DNA from 3 places in the Herbaspirillum sp. GW821-FHT09A12 genome. Region 3 is predicted to be linked to each of the others. Evidence: predicted binding sites of a transcription regulator. Region 3 holds the regulator's gene; each other region holds the start of a gene.

Region 1 (2,267 bases), on a different contig from region 3:
GTGCTGGCCACGCTGGGCAGCAATCCGTTGCCGGACAGCTTCGTGCTGCGCCTGCCGGGCTTCCAGAACGCCATGGATGCCGGCCGGGTCGACGATATCGCGCAACAGCTGACCAACCAGCCGGGGGTGGACACGGTGCAGATCGACTCGGCCTGGGTCAAGCGGCTGGCGGCGCTGCTGCGCATCCTGCGGCTGGTGCTGTTGTTCCTGGGCATCACGCTGGGCGCGGTGGTGGTAGCGGTGGTGTTCAACACCATCCGCCTGCAAGTGATGACGCAGCGCGAGGAAATCGAGGTCTCGCGCCTCCTTGGCGCCACCAACGCTTTCATCCATCGCCCGTTTTACTACACCGGCGCCTTGCTCGGCTTGTGTGCCGGGATGGTGGCGCTGGGCCTGGTGATCGCCGCGCAGCAGCCGCTGAATGCCGCCATTCTGGATTTCGCCCACCTGTATGCATCCGAATTCCAGCTGGCGCCGCCCAGCGCCATGGCGATCGGCCTGCTGCTGGCGGTGAGCGCCCTGCTCGGCCTGTTCGGCGCGATGATGTCGGTGCGCCGGCACCTGGCGCGCATGAAGTAAAAAGCCGGCATTTCTGCAATGCAATGGCCGCTGGCGATGCCGGCGGCCATTTTTGTCAATAATCCTTGAAAAGCCATCAAATAGCCCTAGATTTAGCTCTACCGTCTTGCAGAATTTGTTACAGGTTTTTGACTTCCTTTTTGACCTGCCGCAGCAACTTTCATCCCCCATGTCCTTCTAATATGCAGGGACGAAAGCAATGATTGTCAGAACTGCAATAGAGCAGTTCTATCGGGGTCTTCCAAACTTGCAATTAGCACTCTCAAATGACGAGTGCTAAAATACCCTATCGAAATGCTCCAGCTTTAAAGCATTGCTTTAATCTACACGTCCTTCCGTTTAGGAAACAAGGAGAATCAATGAAATCAGCGTCTGCACAATCTGCACTCATGCCGGTCGAGTCGAATGCACTCGCGCTCGGTTTTTCCGGCAGCCTGGGCAACATCGACGCATATATTTCGGCAGTGAACCGCCTGCCCATGCTGACGCAGGAAGAAGAAGTCCAGCTGGCCCGCGACCTGCGCGAAAAGAACGATCTGGGCGCCGCCCAGAAAATGGTGTTGTCGCACCTGCGCCTGGTGGTGTCGATCGCCCGCGGCTATCTGGGCTACGGCCTGCCGCATGCCGACCTGATCCAGGAGGGCAACATCGGCCTGATGAAGGCGGTCAAGCGCTTCGATCCGGGCCAGAACGTGCGCCTGGTGTCTTACGCCATGCACTGGATCAAGGCCGAGATCCACGAGTACATCCTGAAGAACTGGCGTCTGGTCAAGGTGGCCACCACCAAGGCCCAGCGCAAGCTGTTCTTCAACCTGCGCAGCCACAAGGAAGGCCTGGACGCGATGTCGCCGGCCCAGGTCGAGGCGCTGGCCAAGACGCTGGACGTCAAGCGCGAAGAAGTGATCGAGATGGAAACGCGCCTGTCCGGCCGCGATATCGCGCTGGAGTCGCCGACCGATGACGATGACGACAAGTTCGCGCCGATCGCCTACCTGTCCTCGGAAAACACCGAGCCGACCCGCGTGATGGAAGCCAAGCGTTACGACCGCATGCAGTCGGAAGGCATTGAAACCGCCTTGTCCAAGCTGGATGACCGCTCGCGCCGTATCGTGGAAGCCCGCTGGCTGGCCAACGACGACGGCTCCGGCGCCACCCTGCATGAGCTGGCCGACGAGTTCGGCGTATCCGCCGAGCGCATCCGCCAGATCGAAGCGGTAGCGCTGAAGAAGATGAAGACTTCGCTGCAGGCGTATTCGTAATCTTCCCTGCAAGGCACAAAGCAAAAAGGCCAGTCATCATGACTGGCCTTTTTGCTTGTCTGTACGGTTTGCGCTCAGGACAACAACAGCTTGATATCGTGCGCCAGCGTCTGCGGGTCCTGGCCGTGCTTGATGAACAGGCGGATGTGTCCTTTCGGGTCGAACACATAGCTGCCCGCGGTGTGGTCCATCGTATAGCTGCCCGGCTGCTTGCCCGGCACCTTCTGATAAAACACCTTGAATTCCTTGGCCACCTTTTCCGTCTGCGCCAGGTCGCCGCGCAGGCCGAGGAAGCGCTGGTCGAACGCCGGCACATATTGCGACAGGATTTCCTGGGTATCGCGCTCGGGGTCGACGGTGACGAACAGCACCTGCACGCGGTCGGCGTCGGGGCCCAGCTCCTTCATCACGTTGGCCATCTCGACCATG
Region 2 (2,267 bases), 320 kb from region 3:
TTGTTGATGAAGTACGGCGACAGGTAGCCGCGGTCGAATTGCATGCCTTCGACGATTTCCAGTTCGTTTTCCAGCGACTTGCCGTCTTCAACGGTGATCACGCCTTCCTTGCCGACCTTGTCCATGGCCTTGGCGATGATGTCGCCGATGTCCTGGTCGGAGTTGGCCGAGATCGAACCGACCTGGGCGATTTCCTTGCTGGTGGTGGTGGGCTTGGCCAGGTTCTTGACTTCGCCGACGATGGCGGCGACAGCCTTGTCGATGCCGCGCTTCAGATCGGTCGGGTTGAAGCCGGCCGCAACGTACTTGAAGCCTTCGCGAACGATCGCCTGGGCCAGCACGGTGGCGGTGGTGGTGCCGTCACCGGCGTTGTCGGAGGTCTTGGAAGCGACTTCCTTGACCAGCTGGGCGCCCATGTTTTCCAGCTTGTCCTTCAGTTCGATTTCCTTGGCGACGGAAACGCCGTCCTTGGTCACGGTCGGGGCGCCGAAGCTGCGCTCCAGAACCACGTTACGGCCCTTGGGGCCCAGGGTCACCTTGACTGCGTTAGCCAGGATGTTGACGCCGTTGACGATCTTGGCGCGTGCTTCATCGCCGAAAATAACTTGCTTTGCTGCCATGTTGGATTCTCCAGAAATTCGGTTGAATTCATTTCACCGTGGTGGCCGCCGCTTGGACGGCCGGTGCATCTGCACTACCTGCGCGGCAGCCTGGCGGCTGCCCGGGCCGGGAATTACTTCTCGACGACGGCGAACAGGTCTTCTTCGCGCATGACCAGCAGTTCCTGGCCATCGATCTTCACAGCCTGGCCGGAATACTTGCCGAACAGGACGCGGTCGCCGACCTTCACGGCCAGTTGGCGGACCTTGCCGTCTTCCAGGATCTTGCCGTTGCCAACAGCCAGGATTTCACCCTGGTCAGGCTTTTCGGCCGCTGCATCAGGCAGAACGATACCGGAAGCGGTCTTGGTTTCCTGGTCGAGGCGCTTGACGATAACGCGATCGTGCAAAGGGCGAAGATTCATGAGAACTCCTTAAAATTCAATAAGTTGGTCTTGATTGCGGCAATGGCTGCAATGGTTTTTCTTCCAAATGCAGCAAACGTCACCGCATGAAAAAGGGGAATAAGCCAAGGAGGGTTGTTAGCACTCTCCCGTGACGAGTGCTAAGTATAGGGACGGAGGGGGGAATTTTCAAGGCGGGGTTGCCGACTTCGAGCCTCTTGCGTCGAAAAATGCTGAGTGCAGGGACGATGATGGAAGGTGAAGTTGCCTTAAATCAATGACTTAGCTGATTTGTGTGGAAGTGCGCCTGCTTTCAATCCGCTCCGGCCTGGCTTCGCCGCACACCCGGCGCACCACCTCACGCAACCACCGGTGCGCGGGATCGAGCTCCAGCCGTGGATGCCACATCTGCGAAATGGTGATCTGCCCGGTGGCCACCGGCAGTTCGAAGACGAAGGTGTTGACCAGGCGTTCGGCGGCCAGGTAGGAGGCCGGCACCAGCGCCACCAGGTCCGAGCCGCGCGCCACGGCCAGCGCGGCCGGAAAGCTCGGCACCATGGCCAGCACCTGGCGTTCCACGCCGGCCGCGGCCAGGGCTGCATCGACCGGCCCGTCGGCGCGGCCGTGCCGCGAGGCCGCGACATGGCCGAATTCGACGTAGCGCTGCAGGCTCATCTTGCCTTTCGCCAGCGGGTGGCCGCTGCGCACCACGCCCACGAAGCGGTCGCGATACAAGGCCTGGATGCGCACTTCCGGCCCCATGTCGCTGACCACGCCGATCTCCAGGTCGGCGGTTCCTTCCCTCAGATAGCTGGGGCTCTTGTCGACCTTGGGCGCGAAATACAGCCGCACCAGCGGCGCCTCGGCATTGACCGCGCCGATCAGGCGCGCGCCCAGGGCTTCGACGAAGCCTTCGTTGGCGCGGATGGTGAAGGTGCGCCGCAGCGTCGCCAGGTCCGGCTCCGGCGCGGCCGGGCGCAGTACCGAACGCGCTTCGTGCACCACGTTGCGCGCGCGCTCGCGCAAGGCTTCGGCGCAGGGGGTGAGCACCATGCGGCGTCCGGCCCGCACCAGCAAGGGGTCGTCCGCTTCCTCGCGTAGCCGGGCCAGCGTACGGCTCATGGCCGAGGCGCTCAGCCCCAGGCGGCGCGCGGCGCCGGCCACGCTTTCTTCGGTCAGCAAGGCATCCAGGGCGATGAGCAGGTTGAGGTCGGGTTCGGACATATGTTCCATCCTGAATACATAGTGTTTGGGGCTTGGCGGT
Region 3 (2,267 bases):
CCATCCGAACTCAAAGCAAGCGGCTTGAAGGCAACCCTGCCTCGGCTGAAGATCCTGGAGATCTTCCAGAACACGTCCGTGCGCCACCTGAGCGCTGAAGATGTCTACAAACAGTTGCTGTCCGACAATCTGGATGTCGGCCTGGCCACCGTCTATCGCGTGCTGACCCAGTTCGAACAGGCGGGCCTCCTGCAGCGCAACCACTTCGAGACCGGCAAGGCCGTGTTCGAGCTCAACGAGGGCTCGCACCACGACCACCTGGTCTGCCTGGATTGCGGCAAGGTCGAAGAATTCTTCGACGCCGAAATCGAGAAGCGCCAGCTGAAGATCGCCCAGGAACATGGTTTCGAGATCGCCGACCATGCCTTGGCGTTGTACGGCCATTGCAAGAACTGCAAGAAAATCAAGAAATAATTGATGCATGCCGGCTGCAAGGCTGCAATCTTTTTCCTGTTCTTACAGCCGCAAGAAAATGCAAAAGCCACGTGAATCCACGTGGCTTTCTTGTTTCCGGCCCGCGCATGGCCGGATATTGCCTGCCGTCAGTGCTGGCTCAGCGCGCTGGAGAGCAGCTTGGCCGTGATGTCGACGATCGGGATCACGCGTTCGTAGGCCATGCGGGTCGGGCCGATCACGCCCAGCGTGCCGACGATGCGGCCGTTCACCTCGTACGGCGCGGTGACGATGCTCATGTCGTCCATCGGCACCAGTTGCGATTCGCCGCCGATGAAGATCTGCACCCCGGTGGCCTTGCTGGAGACATCCAGCAACTGCAACAGGCCGGTTTTCTGTTCGAACATGTCGAACAGCTGGCGCAGCGAGTTCATGTTGGAAGACAGGTCGGTCACCGACAGCAGGTTGCGCTCGCCGGAGATCACCACGTTGCTGTCGGCATCCTCGCTCATGGCGTCGCTGCCGGCTTCGACCGCGGCCTGCATCAGCACCGTCATGTCGTCGCGCAGCTGGCGCAGTTCGCTTTTCAGCAGCAGCCGCACCTGGTCGAAGGACTGGCCGGCGTAATGCTGGTTGATATGGTTGGCGGCCTGGACCAATTGGCTGGGCGTGTAGTCGACCTCGGTGAGCAGCATGCGGTTCTGCACGTCGCCGCCCTGGTCGACGATCACCAGCAGGATGCGCTTTTCCGACAGGCGCAGGAACTCGATCTGCTGGAATACCGATTCGCGCTTGGGCGTCATGACCACGCCGGCGAACTGCGACAGCGAGGACAGCACCTGGGCGGCGTTGATGATGATCTTTTGCTGCGAGGAATTTTGCAGGCGATGCTGCAGGCGTCCTTCCAGCGCGCTTTCGTTGATCGTTTCCACCGTCAGCAGGGTGTCGACGAACATGCGGTAGCCGCGCGGCGTCGGCACGCGGCCAGCCGAGGTGTGCGGGCTGGCGACGAACCCCATTTCTTCGAGGTCGGCCATGATGTTGCGGATGGTGGCCGGCGACAGTTCCAGGCCGGACAGTTTCGACAGGGCGCGCGAACCCACTGGCTGGCCGTCGGCAATGTACCGTTCGACCAGCGCCTTGAGCAGGGTACGGGCGCGGTTATCGAGTTGCATACGTCGTATTCTAACGACTTATCGGCGTAAAAGTCCGTTCCGGCGCCGGCGACGGCGCAAATAGCTGCGCCAGGTCATGCCTGCGATGCGGCCTGGGCATCCAGCCACGCATGCAGTTCATGCAGGTCGCGGCAGATGGCGTCGGGCACGATGCCGGCCGGCAGCGCGCGGCCGAAGCGGTTCATCCACACCGCCCGCAAGCCCGCCTGCTGGGCGCCTTGCACGTCCAGCTGCAAGTCGTCGCCGACGTACACGGTCTCGGCCGGCGCCACGCCCAGCGCTTCGCAGGCGGCGTGGAAGATGGCGGCGTCGGGCTTGGCGCGGCCGAAACGGTGCGCCGCGATCGAAACGCCGAAATGCTCCGCCAACCCGATGCGCCCGAGGTCGGCGAAGCCGTTGGAGACCGTGCCCAGCGTCAGTTTGGTTTTCAGGCGTCGCAAGGCCGGTTCGACGTCGTCGAACAGCGCGACCGTGCTGCGCGCCTCGGAAAACAGCGCCATGGCGGCGTCCGCCAGCGCCGGGTCTTCGCCGTGTTCGCGCAGCACTTCCGTGAGCGCGGCATGGCGCAGCTTCCACAAGTCGATGCGGTACAGCGGATCGGTCTGCATCAGGGCCATGCGGCGTTCGCGCAGCGAAGCCACGCTATGGCGGGCGGTGACCTTGGGCGCATGCCGGCGCAGCCATTCGTAGAGCAGGCCT

Evidence for each region. Region 3 encodes HrcA, which represses chaperone genes, less so after heat shock. Its sites were predicted from a motif close to TTAGCACTCNNNNNNNNNGAGTGCTAA; they were not measured.
Region 1: rpoH (RNA polymerase sigma factor RpoH) is a predicted target of HrcA. The motif match lies at 833-859, and genes of this name have one in related genera.
Region 2: groES (co-chaperone GroES) is a predicted target of HrcA. The motif match lies at 1,142-1,168, and genes of this name have one in related genera.

Annotation. Positions count from the first base shown of each region.
Region 1 covers NZ_JBWKPR010000007.1:104,219-106,485, reverse strand. The annotation lists gene ftsX (permease-like cell division protein FtsX) at 1-579, shown strand, start outside; gene rpoH (RNA polymerase sigma factor RpoH) at 939-1,838, shown strand; gene AC07N6_RS16125 (SCO family protein) at 1,913-2,267, opposite strand, start outside.
Region 2 covers NZ_JBWKPR010000001.1:893,997-896,263, forward strand. The annotation lists gene groL (chaperonin GroEL) at 1-620, opposite strand, end outside; gene groES (co-chaperone GroES) at 734-1,024, opposite strand; gene AC07N6_RS04035 (LysR family transcriptional regulator) at 1,286-2,227, opposite strand.
Region 3 covers NZ_JBWKPR010000001.1:571,306-573,572, forward strand. The annotation lists gene fur (ferric iron uptake transcriptional regulator) at 1-414, shown strand, start outside; gene hrcA (heat-inducible transcriptional repressor HrcA) at 543-1,568, opposite strand; gene AC07N6_RS02560 (HAD family hydrolase) at 1,643-2,267, opposite strand, start outside.